Regions from separate parts of the Comamonas squillarum genome, predicted to be linked through region 1. Evidence: predicted binding sites of a transcription regulator. Region 1 holds the regulator's gene; each other region holds the start of a gene.

The links. Region 1 encodes sigma-54, which starts transcription at its own class of promoters, with help from an activator protein. Its sites were predicted from a motif close to TGGCANGNAANCTGCTTT; they were not measured.
Region 2: the regulator sigma-54 is predicted to act here: its motif matches at 1,320-1,337, upstream of N4T19_RS16920 (ammonium transporter).
Region 3: the regulator sigma-54 is predicted to act here: its motif matches at 5,057-5,074, upstream of N4T19_RS00890 ([protein-PII] uridylyltransferase).

Annotation. Positions count from the first base shown of each region.
Region 1 covers NZ_CP104377.1:2,981,348-2,987,295, reverse strand. Annotated here, with positions in the region: one part of gene N4T19_RS13825 (IS3 family transposase) at 1-387, opposite strand, end outside; one part of gene N4T19_RS13825 (IS3 family transposase) at 387-876, opposite strand; gene lptA (lipopolysaccharide transport periplasmic protein LptA) at 1,005-1,673, shown strand; gene lptB (LPS export ABC transporter ATP-binding protein) at 1,697-2,473, shown strand; gene rpoN (RNA polymerase factor sigma-54) at 2,579-4,195, shown strand; gene N4T19_RS13805 (aspartyl/asparaginyl beta-hydroxylase domain-containing protein) at 4,271-5,185, opposite strand; gene N4T19_RS13800 (hypothetical protein) at 5,333-5,948, opposite strand, start outside.
Region 2 covers NZ_CP104377.1:3,655,275-3,661,222, reverse strand. Annotated here, with positions in the region: gene N4T19_RS16920 (ammonium transporter) at 40-1,272, opposite strand; gene N4T19_RS16915 (FAD-binding oxidoreductase) at 1,515-2,942, opposite strand; gene hutG (N-formylglutamate deformylase) at 3,077-3,904, opposite strand; gene N4T19_RS16905 (formimidoylglutamate deiminase) at 3,908-5,305, opposite strand; gene N4T19_RS16900 (HutD/Ves family protein) at 5,310-5,900, opposite strand; gene N4T19_RS16895 (amino acid ABC transporter ATP-binding protein) at 5,917-5,948, opposite strand, start outside.
Region 3 covers NZ_CP104377.1:186,172-192,119, forward strand. Annotated here, with positions in the region: gene aat (leucyl/phenylalanyl-tRNA--protein transferase) at 1-584, opposite strand, end outside; tRNA gene N4T19_RS00860 (tRNA-Asn) at 717-792, opposite strand; tRNA gene N4T19_RS00865 (tRNA-Asn) at 842-917, opposite strand; tRNA gene N4T19_RS00870 (tRNA-Asn) at 965-1,040, opposite strand; tRNA gene N4T19_RS00875 (tRNA-Asn) at 1,087-1,162, opposite strand; gene N4T19_RS00880 (YbaN family protein) at 1,238-1,681, opposite strand; gene def (peptide deformylase) at 1,822-2,361, shown strand; gene N4T19_RS00890 ([protein-PII] uridylyltransferase) at 2,381-4,999, opposite strand; gene map (type I methionyl aminopeptidase) at 5,222-5,948, opposite strand, start outside.

The DNA of each region.
Region 1 (5,948 bases):
ACTGGCGCTGCAACACATTGGCCACGCCCGCGTGCTGCCCGGCGCGATAGGAGCGATATTTCTTGGGCCGAACCAGGGACTTCATCCCCATTACCTGCATCAGGCGCTGCACGCTCTTGTGGTTCACATGACAGCCATTGCGCTTGAGTTCAAGCGCAATGCGCCGATAGCCATAGCGTCCTTTGTGAAGCTCGTAGACAGATCGGATCTGAGCCTTGAGCTCAGCGTATTTGTCGCCTCTCCTGTGCACTTGAGCCTGGTAATAGAAGGTGCTGCGCGCCAGCTTACCTGCCCGCAGCAAGTCCTTGAGGTCGTGATCTGGCCTTAGCTCAAGCACTATCCGCGCTTTTTCTGCGCAGCTTGTTTTTTCGCCTGAACCAAGGCCTCCAATTTTTTTAGGTACGCCACCTCCGCGCGCAGGTACTTCACCTCTTTGAGCAAATCTGCGTGCGAACGCGTGTCGTCCGCAGACATAACTGCTTGTGCCTGTGCGGGCTTGGCTGTGGGTGGGTTTGGCATCTTCTTGGAGCGTCCTCTTGGCCGGGGTGCAAGTGCTTGCGGCCCACCGTCATGATATTGCAGCTCCCAGGCGCTGATGACACCCGTGCCACCCCGGATATCAAACAAGGTAATCGTCTCTCGTGCAGACAGATCATCTCGCCACATCCGCTGCAACACTGCCAGTTTGAAGTCAGCGCTGTAGCGACTGAACTTCTTGCGCAACCCTGATAGGCCATGCTGCTGGTAGCTCTTTACCCAACGTCGCACTGTCGCTTGGTCGAGACCGTGAGCATGGGCCAGTGCTCTGAACCCATGCTGCCCCTGCACGTAGCCCTGGACAACTTCCAGCTTGTAACTCTCGTCGTACTTCGCCATGAAAAACACCCCAAAGGTTGGATGGATGTCCAACTTTTGGGGTGCAGTTCACACGCGGGCTTTTTTGTGCCAGAAACGGCCTAACGCTCCAGCATGGCTACAATGGGGCAGAGCAAGATTCATGCCTTATGAGACACCGTATTTTTAACTCTTTGTTGGTGGCAGTGGCCCTGGCCGTGCCGCTGCTGTCGCACGCCGAGCGTGCAGACCGCACCAAGCCCATGAACATCGAGGCGGACGATGGCCGCCACGATGAACTCAAGCAGACCAGTGTCTTCACGGGCAATGTGGTGGTGACCAAGGGCACCATCATCATCCGTGGCGCGCAGCTGACCGTGAGCCAGGACCGCGACGGCTTCCAGCACGGCGTGGTGACTGCTGCGCCGGGCAAGCTCGCATTCTTCCGCCAAAAGCGTGACTCGGCCCCAGGCGCGCCTGACGAGTTCGTCGAAGGCGAAGGCGAGGTCATCACCTATAACGGCCGCGATGACACCGTGCACTTTGAGCGCCGCGGCGAGTTGCGCCGTTACCGCGAGACCACGTTGACCGACCAGGTCAGTGGCCCGCTGATCGTCTACAACAATCTGAGCGATACCTTCACGGTCTCCGGCCAAAAGGGCGCCCAGGCGGCGGCCGAACCCAAGCCCGGTGCGCCCAAGAAGGACCGCGTCCGTGTGATCCTGACGCCCAAGGCCGATGGCAAGGCGGACGACAAGGCCAGCGCCCCAGCCAAGCCCGCTGCCGATGACAAGACGCCATTGCGCCCCAGCACCCAACTGAACGACGGAGCCAAGTGACCGTGGCAGAAAACTCGTCGACCATTTCCGTCAACGCCCGGGTCGCCAACAGCGACCACCGCAGCCAGCTGGAGGTCTTGCACCTGGAGAAATCCTATGGCAGCCGCAAGGTGGTCAAGGACGTGTCGCTGTCGGTGCGCAAGGGCGAAGTGGTGGGTTTGCTAGGCCCCAATGGCGCGGGCAAGACCACCTCGTTCTACATGATCGTGGGCCTGGTACGCAGCGATGGCGGGGATATCCGCATCGATGGGCAGTCGGTGGCCAATATGCCGATCCACCAGCGCTCGCAGCTGGGCCTGTCCTACCTGCCGCAGGAGGCCTCGATCTTTCGCAAGCTCAGCGTGCAGGACAATGTGCGCGCCGTGCTGGAGCTGCAAAAAGATGAGCATGGCAAGCCGCTCTCGCGCGCCGAGGTCGAGCGCCAGCTCACCGCGCTGCTGCAGGAGCTGCGGGTCGAGCACCTGCGCGAATCACCGTCAGTCGCGCTGTCCGGCGGCGAGCGCCGCCGGGTCGAGATCGCCCGTGCGCTGGCCACCCAGCCCCGTTTCATCCTGCTCGACGAGCCTTTCGCCGGCATCGACCCCATCGCCGTGATCGAGATCCAGCGCATTGTCGCCTTTCTCAAGGAGCGCGGCATTGGCGTGCTGATCACCGACCACAATGTGCGCGAAACCCTGGGTATCTGTGACCATGCCTGCATCATCAGCGATGGCAAGGTGCTGGCCGCCGGGACGCCGCAAGAGATTGTGGAGAACGCAGAGGTCCGGAGGGTGTATCTGGGTGAACATTTCCGTATGTGACACCGCACGCCTTGGCGGGCGTGCCAGCCAAGATGCCGTCCCGCGCTGCGGGGCCGGCAGGGCTGATCCGTTGCCAGCTGCCCCAGCCCGTGTGGAGGCGCAGCCATGATGCCGTCGCTGTCGCTGCGCGTATCGCAGAACCTGACCCTGACCCCCCAGCTGCAGCAGTCGATTCGCCTGCTGCAGCTGTCCACGCAGGAGCTGACACAGGAAGTCGAGCAGATGCTCGACGAAAACCCGTTTCTGGAGCGCGAGGGCGATGAGGCCCCCGAGGCTGAAGCCCGTAAAGAAGCCGCTGAATCTGCCGAAGCTGCAGACGCTGCAGACGCAGCCGACAAGGGTGCCGATACTGCTGCCAGCACCGACACCAACAACAGTAGCGATTTCGAGCCCGGAACCTCCGACCAGCCGCTGGATTTTGCTGCGGGCAAGGAAACCGGCGTCGATGCCGAGGCCGCTGCCGGCGATTCGGCATCGGACTGGGAAGAGTGGGGCGGCGATCTGCCCGCCCGCTCCAGCGCCAGCGATGACGACGACGAGACGCCGATGTCCGACCGGCGCAGCGAGCACCTGAGCCTGCAGGATGTGCTGCACCGCCAGGCCTTGTCGCTGCGCCTGTGCCAGGAAGACCGGGCCGCGCTCTACTTTCTGATTGAATCACTGAACGACGACGGCTACCTCGAAGAAACGCTGGCCGAGCTGGCGCAAAGCTTTGGCGATGCCTCGGATCCCGAACGCTACGAAGCCCTGCTGCACCACCTGACCGTGGCGCTGCGCTTGCTGCAAAGTCTGGAGCCGATTGGCGTGGGCGCGCGCAACCTGTCCGAATGCATGCAGCTGCAGATCAAGGCCCAGCAGCGGCTGTTGGATGAAGAGGGCTCGGACACGCCCGAGGCCGATGCGCTGGCGCTGGAGACCGCTTTGCTGGTCTGCCAGGAATCGCTGGAGCTGCTGGCGCGCCGTGATGTGCGCAAGCTGGTGCAACTGACCGGATGCAGTGATGCCGCGGTGCGCAGCGCGCTGGCGCTGATCGCCAAGCTCGAGCCCCGCCCCGGCCGGCCCTATGCCGATGTGGACCGCAACACCATCATCCCCGATGTCCTCGTGCGACCCAGCAATGAGCGCGGCCTGCCGGTGCCCGGTTTCAGCGTGCAGCTCAATGCCGAGGTGATGCCGCGCCTGCGCGTGCAGGATGTCTACGCCAATGCCTTGCGCAGCCACAAGGGCAGCGAGGGCCATGGCGCGCTGCAGCAGCGGCTGCAGGAGGCGCGCTGGTTCATCAAGAACATCCAGCAGCGCTTTGACACCATCTTGCGCGTCTCGCAGGCCATCGTCGAGCGCCAGCGCAATTTCTTTGTCCATGGCGAGCTGGCGATGCGCCCCATGGTGCTGCGCGAGATTGCCGATGAGCTGGGCCTGCACGAGTCCACCATCAGCCGCGTGACCACGGCCAAGTACATGGCCACGCCGCAGGGCACGTTCGAGCTCAAGTACTTCTTTGGCTCGGGCCTGGGCACCGAGACCGGCGGCAGTGCGTCGAGCACGGCGGTCAAGGCGCTGATCAAGCAGCTGCTGGACGAGGAAAGCGCGAAAAAGCCGCTGTCGGATGCAAAAATCGCCGATCTGCTGCAGGCCCAGGGCATTGAATGCGCGCGCCGCACGGTGGCCAAGTACCGCGAGGCCATGCGCATCCCGCCGGCCAGCCTGCGCAAGGCGCTGTAAGCGCAAGCAGCCAGGGCCCATAAAAAAACCGCAGTTGCGTTAGGCACTGCGGTTTTGCTTTGAGACGGAGCCGCTTTACTTTGGCCACAGCCACCAGATGAACAAGGCCAGCACGGCCAGCATCAGGCCAAACTTGGTGAGCTTGTAGGCCGTCTTGTTCCAGGCCTTGAAGCGGCGGCGGTACTGGCCCATGTAGAACGAGATCTTGAAGATGCGGCTGATGAAGCCGCGCGGATCGCCTTCGTTGTTGGGCGAGCTGGCGGCAGCGACCACATGCGTGCCCAGCCAGCGGTTGAGCCACTGCGCAAAGCCATTGGTCATCGGGCGCTCGACATCGCAGAACAGCACGATGCGGTTGCCTTCGGACCGGTTCTCGGCCCAGTGCATAAAGGTCTCGTCAAAGATCACGCCTTCGCCCTCGCGCCAGCTGTAGGGCGTGCCATCGACCTCGATCATGCAGCGGTCATCATTGGGCGCCAGCACAGCGAGGTGGTAGCGCAGCGAGCCGGCATAGGGGTCGCGGTGCAGGTTGAGCTTGGCGCCGGGCGGCAGCTCGGCAAACATGGCCGCCTTGATGCCGGGGATGGACTGCACCAGCGCCGTGGTCTTGGGGCACAGCTCCATCGCAGACGGGTGGGCCTGGCCGTACCACTTCAGGTAGAAGCGCTTCCAGCCGGTCTTGAAGAAGGAGTTGAAGCCCGCGTCGTCGTTGTTGGCCGCGGCCTTGATCTGCATGGCCTGGTGCAGACCGATGGCCTCTTCGCGGATCTCGCGCCAGTGGGCCTGCAGGGGGGCCAGGTCGGGGAAGGTGCTGGTGGGCAGGTAGGGCGTGCGCGGTACCTTGCTGAACATCAGCATGAAAACATTGAATGGCGCCGTGAACGTGGAGTGGTCAAACAGCTGGCGCAGCAGCTTGTGCCGCACCTTGCCACGCAGGTGCATGTAGAGGCCGCAGCCAAAGAAAAGCAGCACCAGGGCCAGAACGATGATTTTTGCCATAGACAGCGATTTTAGCGACTGTGCTGTGGCGGCTGTCTGCGCAACCGCAAACTGGCGCGCGGCAAGGGCTGCGGGGCGGTGGGATGGCCTGCTGGCAGCAGGCCTATTGCGGTTTGGTCAATGGCAAGCCAGGTGGGCTTACCTGGGCTGGGCGGCGAAGGCGGTTTTCAGGCGCTGCAGCATCTCGCGGTTGAGCTGGCGCTGCTGGCCGCTCCAGTGCGTCATCGCCTTGTTCAGCTCGGCCTGCAGGCCATTGGCCGTCTGCCAGTCACCCTGGCCCGCAGCCCAGATCGCGTACTCGGCCATCACATCGAAGCTGCCCGAGTGCTGGCGCGCAAAATCAAAGCTCTTGCGCGCCATCGCCTGGTCGCCCAGCTGGGCGTAGGCCTTGGCCACCAGCAGGCCCACGGCCTCGGCGCGGAAGTGCACATCGGCCTGGGCAATCACGCGCAGCTGCTGCAGCGCCTGCTGCGGATGGCCGGCCTGGTAGGCCGCTTGCGCAGCGCCCCAACGGATATCGAGGTCGTTGGCAAACGGACCCTTCATGCTGGCCTCAAAGTGGCCAAAGGCCTGCTCGGCCTGGCCATTGGCCAGCAGGGCCTGGGCCAGGCGGATCTGGTTCTGCGCGGTGGGGCTGTAGTCGTAGGCGGCCTGGGCTTCGCGCACCTCGCGGGTCGGGTCCAGCGCCTTGACGGCGTTGCTCGCCAGGCTGCGGGCATGGCGCTGCAGGCGCGAATTGGGCAGGTAGATGGCA
Region 2 (5,948 bases), 670 kb from region 1:
GGTGGCCCGGCGGCACCCGGTGGCGCCGGGCCTATCACGCTAGTTTTGGCTTTCCTGGTGCAGGCTGATATCCAGCCCATCGATCTCCTGCTGCGCCGTCACCCGCAAAGGCAGAACCACGCGGATAACGGTCAGCAAAATGGCAGTGCCCGCCGCGCTGTAAATAGCCACGGCCGCCACGGCCACCAGCTGGTTGAGAACCGTGGCATCCACGCCGGCAATGGCGCGGTCGGCAAACAAGGCGGTGAGCAGCGAGCCGGCAATGCCGCCCACGCCGTGCACGCCAAACACATCGAGCGAGTCGTCCACACCCAGGCGGCGCTTGAGCCAGGTGGCGCCCCAAAAGCAGGCTACGCCAGCCATCAGGCCGATGGCGACTGCGCCGCCCACCTGTACAAAACCGGCCGCCGGTGTGATGGCCACTAGACCGCCAATCAGGCCCGAGAGCACGCCCAGCAAGGTGGGCGCGCCGCGCACCCACCACTCGACCAGCATCCAGGACAGCGCGCCGGCAGCAGCGGCCACCATGGTCACCAGCATCGCCAGCGCCGCACGGCCATCGGCCGACAGGGCAGAGCCCGCGTTAAAGCCAAACCAGCCAATCAGCAGCAGCGCGGCACCCATCGCCGTCCAGCCCAGGCTGTGCGGCTCAAAGGCCTGGCGGCCATAGCCCTGGCGCCGGCCCAGCATGGCCGCGCAGACGAGGGCCGAGACGCCCGCATTGACGTGCACCACCGCGCCACCGGCAAAGTCCAGCGCGCCCAGCTTGTTGAGCCAGCCATCGCTCTCCCAGACCCAGTGGGCGACCGGCGCATAGACCAGCACGCTCCACAGCGCCGAGAACAGCAGCAGCGCCGAAAAGCGCATGCGCTCGACCACGGCGCCAATGATCAAGGTGGTGGTGATGACGGCAAAGGCCATCTGGAACAGCGCATAGAGCGACTCGGGCAGATGGGGCGCCAGGTGGCTGACCGACACGGTGCCCGCTGCCGCATCCAGGCGCATCGATGAGAACCAGGCCCGGTCCAGCCCGCCCAGCCAGGCCGTGGACTTGCTGAAGGCCAGCGAGTAGCCCAGCGCAAACCAGGTGAGTGACACCACCGCCGCCACCGCAAACACGGCCACCACCGTGTTGACCACGTTCTTGCGCCGCACCAACCCGGCATAGAAGAGCGCAATGCCCGGCAGTGTCATCAGCAACACCAGCACCGTAGAGACCAAGAGCCAGGCCGTATCGGCCTTGTCAATCGCAGCCATCTGCACCATTTGCATGCCATCCCCTTTTTACGTTGTCATCCATTGCGGGTTTGTTTCAAAAGGTAGCAGTTTCTATGCCATGGAGCGGGAAAGCGCCTGGATACGCGGTCTGCGGGCATGCGCAGGGGTGGCCAGGCCGCCGGCCTATGCCCGATCGCACCACATCGGTGCCATGGGCCTTGGAGCAGCCACCAACGGAAAACCGGCGCATGCATCGCTGCAGGCGCCGGTTCTGTCTGAGGGGACTACAACGGAATTCAGTCCGCAGCCAACACCTTGCCCGGGTTCATCAGCCCCAGCGGATCGAGCGCCTGCTTGATCGCCCGCATGGCGGCCAGCTCCTGCGGCGTGCGGCTAAAGCCCAGGTAGGGCATCTTGTGCAGGCCAATGCCATGCTCGGCCGATACGCTGCCCTGGAACTGCTGCACCAGGCCGTACAGCACGGCCTCCAGCGCCTCGTCCTCACCGCCAATGGTTTTGCTGTCGGTCGTGACATGCAGGTTGCCGTCGCCCACATGGCCAAAGAACAGGCTGTGGTGACCAGGCCAGCGCGCATCAAAGGCGGCGCGGCAGGCCGCAGCAAAGTGGCCAATATCCACCTGGGGCAGGCTGACGTCAAAGTTCACCGGCGGGTGCATGTGCGCGGTCATCTCGGCCGGTGCCTCGCGCAGCTTCCACAGGCTTTTGGCCTGCTCGCTCGACTGCGCAATCACTGCATCCACCACCTCACCGGCCTCCATGGCCTCGCCCAGGGCCTCTTCCACCGCAGCGCGCAGCGCAGCCTCGTCCTTGCCATCCACATCGATCAGCGCCTGCAGCGGGTGCTGCTGGGCAAACGCCGGCTGCAGCTTTTGCCACTGGATGGAGGTCTGCACAAAGTCGCTCCACATCAGCTCGAACGCGGCCACGCTGTTGCCAAAACGGGCCTGCATGCGCGCCAGCACCGCCAGCGCCTCGTCAAAGCCCGGCAGCGCCACCATGCAGGTGGCCTTGGCCTGGGGGGCGGGCCGCAGGCGCAGCAGCACGCGGGTGATGATGCCCAAGGTGCCTTCGGCACCGATAAAGAACTGCTTGAGGTCGTAGCCGGTGTTGTTCTTCAGCATGGGGCGCAGCATCGGCAGCACCGTGCCATCTGCCAGCACCACCTCCAGCCCCAGCACCTGCTCGCGCATCATGCCGTTTTGCAGCACGCCATTGCCGCCCGCATTGGTCGAGACATTGCCGCCAATCTGGCAGCTGCCGCGCGCGCCCAGGTCCACGCCAAACACCCAGCCCGCCGCCACGGCCGCTTCCTGCACCGCCTGCAGGGTGACGCCGGCCTGCACCGTCATCAGGCCGGTGCGTGCATTCACGTCCTCGATCTGCTGCATGCGGTCGAAAGCCACCGCCACGCCCTGGGCCACTGGCACGGCCGCGCCGGCCAGGCCGGTCAGCCCGCCCTGGGGCACCACGGGCACCCGGTGGGCATGGCAGATGCGCAGCAAGGCGCTGACCTCTTCGGTGCTGCGCGGGCGCAGCAGCGCCCGCGGCGGCACCGGCGGGGTTCCGCTCCAGTCGGTCCAGTACTTCTCGGGGATGGCGCCCGCGCCGCGCGAAAAGCCGTTGGGGCCCAGCGCTTGCTCAAGATCGGTCCAGAAAGCCGCCGCAGGAGCGGCTGCCGCGTTGTCGGTGCGAGAGGTAGTCATAGACCGCTATTGTCGGGCGGTTTGCCTGACAGGCGCGGCCCGCCAGCAGCAAAACCTGCTGGGCCACTACAGCAAAAAACGGCATCCCAGGCCTGCCGTGCAAGCCCTGGATACCGTTTGCGGAGGCGTCGGAATCAGCGTGCCGATTGCTGCACGTAAGCCAGCAAGGTCTCCACCATGCGGCGCACATGGGGCTGCACCTTGGCGGCCACGGCCGGCAGGTAGTCAAAGGGCATGTGCTCCTGCATATAGCTGCTCTGCGTCATCTCCAGCTGGATGGCATGCACGTTCAGCGCCGGCTGGCCATAGTGGCGCGTGATGTAGCCGCCCTGGAAGCGGCCATTGAGCACGCTGGTAAAACCGTCAGCCTCACCTTTGCGGGCCTCGGCCAGCAGCGCCTCGCCCAGGCCTTCGCCGCAGCTGGCGCCCTTGTTGGTGCCCAGGTTCAGATCGGGCAGCTTGCCGTCAAAAAAGCGCGGTAGCACCGACTGGATCGAATGCGCATCCCACAGGCCTGCTGCGCCATGCTGGGCCTTGATGCGGGCCAGCTCAGCGGCCAGCTGGTCGTGGTAGGGCTTCCAGACCTGGTCGCGGCGCTGGGCAATCTCGGCGTCATCGGGCTGCAGCGCGGCGCTTTGGTAGACGGGGGTGTCGGCAAAGGTGTCGACCGGGCACAGGCCCGTCACGCTCTGGCCGGGGTAGAGGCTGGCGCCATCGGGGGGGCGGTTCATGTCCACCACCAGGCGCGAATGCGTGGCCACCAGGGTCGAGGCCCCGATCTCCTGCGCAAAGGCGTAGAGCAGCGGCAGGTGCCAGTCGGTGTCATGCACCTCGCGCGCCTCGGGCGTAAAGCGCTCGGCCAGCGCGGGCGGCACATAGGTGCCCACATGGGGGAAGGAGATCAGCAGCGGCGCCGTGCCTTGGCGGAATTCAAACGCTGCGCGGTCGGTTTCAAAATGCATGGATCACGTCTCCTGAAGAAGTTCGCTGCGCGCGGCGACAAAGCCGCGCTGCGCGCTGTGGTGCAGCCGGTGGCGGCCGTCGGCCACGCGGCACTGGCCGCCCACCCAGACACTGGCCACCGCACTGCTGCGGCTGCTGGCAAACACATGGGCATCGAGCTGCTCGGCAGCGGGCAGCCCGGCCAGCGCCAGGTGCTGGCCATCGAGCACCACAAAATCGGCCTGCTGGCCCACGGCCAGGCCGGCCACTGCGCGGCCACTGGCCTGCGCGCCGCCCTGCACCGCTGCCAACAGCATATGGCTGCCCACATGGGGCTGCTGGGCACTGGCCGCCACATTGCGCTGCTGCGATTGCAGGCGCTGGCTGTACTCCAGCATCATCAGCTCTTCGGCGGCGTTCACGCCGATGTGGCTGTCCGAGCCAATGCCCCAGCGGCCGGCACCGGCCTGCCAGCGCGGCAGGTCAAAGATGCCGTCGCCCAGGTTGGCTTCCGTCAGCGGGCACAGGCCCGCCACCGCCTGCGAGGCGGCTGCGGCTGCGTATTCGGCCTCATCCATGTGCGTGGCATGCACCAGGCACCAGCGCGCGTCCACCGGCATATGGTCCAGCAGCCAGGCCACCGGGCGCTGGCCGCTCCAGGCGACGCAGGCGTTGACCTCAGCCATCTGCTCGGCAATGTGGATGTGTACGGGCGCCTGGGCGCTCAGCGCATGCAGGCCCTGCACGGCCTCTTGCAAGGCCTCGGGCGCCACCGCGCGCAGCGAGTGCGGCGCCAGGCCCAGCGCCGCGCCTTGGGCGGCGCAGGCGGGGGCCAAGGTCTCCAGCAGGCGCAGCATGTTGTCGGTGCTGCGGATAAAACGCTTTTGGCCGTCATTGGGTGCCTGGCCGCCAAAGCCGCTGTTCTGGTAGAGCACCGGCAGCAAGGTGATGCCGATGCCCGCTGTCTGCGCGGCACGCAGCAGCGCCAGGCTCAGCTCGCCATCGGGGGCGTAGGCCTGGCCATCGGGCTGGTGGTGCAGGTAGTGGAACTCGCAGACGCTGGTGTAGCCCGCTTCGAGCATCTCGATGTAGAGCCAGGTGGCAATCGCCTCCAGGTGCTGGGGCCCCAGGCGCGCGGCAAAGCGGTACATCAGGTTGCGCCAGCTCCAAAAGCTGTCCTGCGCCTGGCCGCGGAACTCCGAGAGCCCGGCAAAGCCGCGCTGGAACGCATGCGAATGCAGGTTGGGCATGCCCGGCAGCACCGGTCCGCCGGCCTGCGCCACACCCGCGCAGCGGGCCGCATCCACTCCCGTTTCGATGGAGCTGAAGAGGCCTTGCGCATCCCAGCGCAGCAGCACGTTCTGCGCCCAGCCCGTGGGCAGCAAGGCCTGGGCGGCAAACAGTTGGTTATGGGTATTCATCGCATCAGACACCGGCTGCTACCTCCTGCAGCGCGACAGCGATCAACAGGGCGTCGTCGCTGCTCGCTTCCAGCTGCAGCGGCTGGCCGGGCGCAGCGGTCCAGTACAGGCCATCTTCGCCACCGGCCACCAGCGCAGCGGCTTGCGCAGGCAGGCGCCAGCTGCCAGCCCGCGCCAGCAGCAGGCCCTGGGCACTGCCCAGCTGCAGGCTGCCACCCCGGTGGATCGTCACCTGCGCCTGCACGCGGCCGCGCCGGGTCATCACATTCAAATCCTGCGAGGCGCCGCCCAGCAGCTGGCAGTCCAGCGCCACATCGCCCGAGAACGCAAAGGGCTGCAGGCAGTGCTGCAACAAATGGTCCACGCTGCCATCGGCAGCCTGCAAATGCACGCCATCACCACCCAGCAAGGTGATGATGCGGTCCACCCCAGCAAAGGCCGAGAACGGCCCACTGCTGGCGATCTGCGCAATGCTGATGCGCCAGGCAAAACTGTCGATGCTGGCGCCAGGCGGCCAGCACAGCACCTCTTGCGTCGTGCCGCCGCCGTTCTTCCATGGCGCGGCGGGCAGCGCGCTGCTGCTGAAAAATTGCATGCTCATCCCTGCCCGTTTATTGCTTTGTCAACACGGCCTGCAAAAAGC
Region 3 (5,948 bases), 2.3 Mb from region 1:
ACCAGCGCGGCCAGTGCGATCTTGGAGCCATTGGGCACGGTGGTGAACATCGATTCGCCAAACACCGCGCGCCCAATGGCCACGCAATACAGGCCGGCCACCAGCTGGCCGCCTTGCCACAGCTCCACGCTGTGGGCAAAGCCATCCCGGTGCAGCTGGGTGTAGGCGGCCTGGATGTCGTTGACGATCCAGGTGCCATCCTGGCCCGGGCGGTCCTGCTGGCCGCAGGCAGCGATCACGGCGGCAAAGTCGCTGTCGATGCGCAGCTCGCTGCTGGGATCCTGCGCAAACTTGCGTATCGCCTGCTTGAGCGAGCGGTGCAGGCGGAAGTGGGCCGGTTGCAGCACCATGCGCGGATCGGTAGACCACCACAGAATGGGTGAGCCCTCGCTGAACCAGGGGAAGATGCCCTGGCGGTAGGCCTGCTGCAGATGGGCGCTGTCGAGCACGCCGCCAGCGGCCAGCAGGCCCGGGTGCGGGGTGTGGGGCCCCCAGGCCATGTCCACGGGTGGAAAGTCGTCATCGGCTTGCAGCCAGGCTAGCGGGGGCGTGTGGTGGTTGGCGCTCATGGTGTTGCCTGCCATGGTAGCGGCCAAATGGGGCGCTGCTGGCCGCCCGTGGTACCCAGGGGTGACAAATACGGCAGTTCGCTCCCGGTTGCTGGGCTGCGGCCGCAAAAAACAAAAAAGCCTGCACGGTGGTGCAGGCTTTTTGAATGGCTCCTCAACCTGGGCTCGAACCAGGGACCTACGGATTAACAGTCCGGCGCTCTACCAACTGAGCTATTGAGGAATAAACAGTGAACAGGCTTTGTGCGATTGCAAAGCCAAAAAAAATTCTTTGGCTCCTCAACCTGGGCTCGAACCAGGGACCTACGGATTAACAGTCCGGCGCTCTACCAACTGAGCTATTGAGGAACAAATTTTTGGTCAATGCCCTGAACGATTGCAGGGCAGATAAGTGATGGCTCCTCAACCTGGGCTCGAACCAGGGACCTACGGATTAACAGTCCGGCGCTCTACCAACTGAGCTATTGAGGAATATCGGTCAACAGGCTTTGTTCGATTGCAAAGCCGAAAAATTCTTTGGCTCCTCAACCTGGGCTCGAACCAGGGACCTACGGATTAACAGTCCGGCGCTCTACCAACTGAGCTATTGAGGAACAAGACTGCGATTATAGAACGAATTTTTGACCTGAAAAACGGACGAGGTCATTTTTTGCCGCGCAGGGCTGGGCTCATTGCGGTGCCGGGGGCTCGGGCCGGCACCACAGCCAGGCCAGCACGCAGGCCATGCAGCCAATCGACAACAGCTTGGCCCAGCCGGGCGCTGGCACCAGCAGCATGATGACTGCGCATACCGCCATCGTGATGCTGGCGCTCCACTTGGCCTTGCGGCTGACAAAACCGCCCGCCGCCCAGTTGCGCAGCATGCCGCCAAACAGCCGGTGGTGCCACAGCCAGGCATGCAGGCGCGGCGAGCTGCGCGCCGCGCAGGCCCCGGCCATCAGCACAAAGACCGTGGTCGGCAGCCCCGGCACAAAAATGCCGACGATGCCCATCGCCAGGCAGGCCACAGCCGCCAACAGCAGCAGCCAGCGCAAGACCGGACTGCGGATGGGGCAGTAAGCCGGTGTCTGCACGTCTTGCAGCGCGGTGGAAGAGGCTCCGGGCTCGTTCATGGTCCAGCATTGTGCATCGCGCCGCATAACAGTGTCTTGATGCTGGGCAAGGGTGGTGGGCATCTTGCTGCGCTGCTGCGCCGGTGCTTTGGGTGGCAAAAGGCGCCAGACGGGCTTGCGCGCTGCGCTACCATGCCGGCATGGCGATCTATCCAATCTTGAAAATGGGCGATGCCCGTTTGCTGCGCACCGCGCAGCCCGTGACCGAATTTGACACCGATGCGCTGCACCAGCTCGTGCAGGATCTGCTCGACACCATGCGCGACGCCAACGGCGCGGGCCTGGCTGCGCCGCAGATCGGGGTGGATCTGCAGGTGGTGTTCTTTGGCTCGCCCGAGCGCAACCCGCGCTACCCGGACCGCCCGCTGGTGCCGCCCACGGTGCTGATCAACCCGGTGATCACGCCCTTGTCGGACGAGGAAGAAGACGACTGGGAGGGGTGCCTGTCGGTGCCGGGGCTGCGCGGCATGGTGCCGCGCTGGCGCAAGATCCGCTACACCGGCTTTGACCAGTATGGCGACCCGATTGACCGCGAGGCCGAAGGCTTCCATGCCCGCGTGGTGCAGCATGAATGCGACCACCTCTGGGGCAAGCTCTACCCGATGCGGGTGCGCGATTTCAGCCAGTTCGGTTTTACCGAGATTTTGTTTCCCGGCATCAGCGCGGCCGAGGACGACTGAGCCGGGTTCGCCTTAACGGTCAACCGGCCGCGCCGCTGCCCGTCGCGGCCAGTGCCCAGAGCAGCTCGGTCTCGATCGCGATCTGGCTCACATTGTTCTGCAGCTCCGGGCCCTGCAGCAAAAAGCTGTCTTCCACGCGCTCGCCCAAGGTGCTGATCTTGGCCAGCTCGACACTCAGCTGGTGGCGGGCCAGGATGCGTGCCACGGTGTAGAGCAGGCCTGCGCGGTCTGCCGCCGAGATGGACAGCAGCCAGCGCTGACCCTTGTCATCGGGGCGCAGCAGCACGCGCGGCGCCACCGGAAAGCTCTTGACCCGGCGCGAGACGCGGCGCTGCGCGGGCTCGGGCAGCGGCTGGGCGGCCACCAGCACGCGGGTGAGCTCGCTCTCGACCAGGTTGATCAGCTCGCGGTAGCTTTGCGGTGCATCGGTCGCCACCACCTGGAAGGTATCAAGCGCATAGCGGTTAAGGGCGGTGTGCACGCGCGCGTCCAGAATCGAAAAGCCCGCCTGGTCAAAATAGCTGCAGATGCGGGCAAACAGATCGGGCTGGTCGGGCGCATACACCATCACCTGCAGGCCTTCGCCGGCCAGCGACTGGCGCGCGCGCACCAAGGTGGCCTTGCTGCCCACGGCGCGTGACAGGTGGCGCGTGTGCCAGGCGATATCGGCGGCCTCGTGGCGCAGAAAATAATCGAGGCCCAGCGTATCCCACAGCGCTTTTTGTGATTCATGGGGCTGTGCCGACAGCGCCAGCAGCACCAGCGCTTCGCGCTTGCGGATTTCCACCTGAGCGGCCACATCGGGCGCCCGCCCACCCAGCACGCGCAGCGTCGAGCGGTACAGGTCTTCGAGCAGCTTGCCTTTCCAGGCATTCCAGACCTTGGGGCTGGTGCCACGGATATCGGCGACGGTGAGCAGGTAGAGGGCGGTGAGCCGGCGCTCATTGCCCATGCGCTGGGCAAAGGCGGTGATCACCTCGGGGTCGGACGTATCCTGCTTTTGCGCGACCTGGCTCATCGTCAGGTGCTCGCGCACCAGAAACTCGACCAGCTGCCGGTCTTCCTTGGCAATCTGGTGGTCGCGGCAAAAACGCTTGACTTCCAGCGCGCCGATCTCCGAATGGTCGCCACCCCGGCCCTTGCCGATGTCGTGGAAGAGGGCGGCCAGGTACAGAATCCAGGGCTTGTCCCAGCCAGCGGCCAGCTGGGAGCAGAACGGGTACTCATGCGCATGCTCGGCCATGAAAAAGCGCCGCACATTGCGCAGCACCATCAGGATGTGCTGGTCCACCGTGTAGACATGGAACAGGTCGTGCTGCATCTGGCCCACGATGCGGCGGAACGGCCAGAGGTAGCGGCCCAGCACCGAGGTCTGGTTGAGCAGCCGCATCGCATGGGTGATGCCATGGGGCTGCTGCAGAATCTGCATGAAGGTGGCGCGGTTGACCGGGTCACGACGGAACTGGGCATCCATCAGCTGGCGCGCATGGTAGAGCGCGCGGAAGGTACGGGCCGACAGGTCCTTCAAGCCCGGCTCGGTCTCGTAGAGCAAGAAGGTGCGCAAGATCGCATGCGGGTTGCGCTGGTAGACCTCGTCGTCGGCCACCTCAATGAGGCCGGCCTTGTCGTAGAACTCGTCATCGATGCGGCGCAAGGTGTGGTTGCCCGGGTGCAGGCGCTCGTCCATGTTCAGCATCAGGATCTGCGTGAGCTGGGCCACCGCCTTGGCAGCCCAGTAGTAGCGCTTCATCAGCTCCTCGCTGGCGCGCTTGGGAAAGCGCTGGCCAGCTGGCGTGATGGTCTTGAAGCCAAAGGACTCGGCCACCGGCGTTTGCAGGTCGAACACCAGCCGGTCCTCACGGCGCCGGGCCACAATGTGCAGCCGCGCGCGGATGAGGCAGATCAGGTCCTCGTTGCGCTGCAGGTTGCGCACCTCGTAGACGGTGGCCAGCCCCTTGTCGGCCAGCTCCTTCCAGCGGCTGCCCAGACCGGTAGCACGGCCCAGCCACAGGATCAGTTGCAGATCGCGCAGGCCGCCGGGCGACTCCTTGCAATTGGGCTCGAGCGCATAGACGGTGTTTTCGTACTTGTTGTGGCGCTGCTGCATCTCCAGCACCTTGGCCACGACAAAGGCATCGGGCTTGATGGACTGGGCCAGCGCCGCCTGGAACAGGTGGTAGAGGCGGGGCGAGCCGATGATGCGGCGCGACTCCAGCAGCGCCGTCTGCACCGTCACATCGGCCTGGGCTTCGCTGATGCACTGGCTGATGGTGCGCACGCTCGAGCCAATTTCCAGCCCGGCGTCCCAGCACGAGCCGATGAACTGCTCGATCGCGGTGCGCAATTCAATGTCCTGCTCCGGATCGGTGCCTTCGGGCAGCAGCAGCAGCACATCGATATCGGAATAGGGAAACAGCTTGCCCCGGCCAAAGCCGCCCACCCCCACCAGGTTCAGGCGGCCGGGCAGGCCGGCCAGGTGCCAGAGGTCGCGCAGCAGCCCATCGGCCAGCTGCGAGAGCTTGCGCAGCTGGGTCTGTATGCCCCGGGTGCTGCTGCCCCCGGCCATGATGTCATCAAACAGGGCGCTGCGTTGCGCCTGGTACTGCTCGCGCAGCTGCGGAATGCGAGGATCGTTCATGGTGCCTAACTATGCTGTCGTTGGCAGTGTGCCATAGCAATCAACAGCAGCAGCGAGTAAGCACATTTCATGCCACTACGCACCAAATGGGGGCATGGCGGAGGCGGGACTGCCAGAAATGACGAAGGCGGCATGCTGGTTGCAGTGCCGCCTTGGTGTGGGCTGGTGCCGGGCAGGCCCGGCACGCGCGCAGCGATTTATCGGTGCAGTATCAGCGCCCGATCAGCACTTGGTGCTGGTCACAAAGCTGGGCGGCGTGGGCGAGCCCTCCGACCAGGTCAGCACTTCATAGCCGGTGTCGGTCACCAGCACTTCGACTTCCCACTGGGCCGAGAGGCTGTGGTCCTTGGTGATGACGGTCCAGCCGTCATTGCCCAGGTCCTTGATGTCCTTCTTGCCCAGGTTGAGCATGGGCTCGATCGTGAAGATCATGCCGGTCTTGAGCTCGACGCCGGTGCCCGGGCGGCCGTAATGCAGCACCTGGGGCTCGTCGTGGAACACCTTGCCGATGCCGTGGCCGCAATACTCGCGCACGACCGACAGGCCCTGGCCTTCGGCAAACTTCTGGATCGCATGGCCGATATCGCCCAGGTGGGCGCCATTCTTGACCTGCACGATGCCATGCCACATGGCTTCAAAGGTCAGCTGGCACAGGCGCTTGCCCGCAATCGTGCCTTCGCCGATCACGAACATGCGGCTGTTGTCACCAAAATAGCCTTCGGGCGTGATGATGGTCACGTCCACATTGACGATGTCGCCCTTCTTGAGCGGTTTGTCATTGGGGATGCCGTGGCAGACCACATGGTTGACCGACGTGCAGACATAGGCCGGGTAGGGCGTCATGCCTGGCGGCTGGTAGCCCAGGCAGGCCGATTTGGTGCCTTGCTTTTCCATCGCCTCGGCGCACAGCAGATCGATTTGCTTGGTGGTGATACCCGGTTGGATGTGG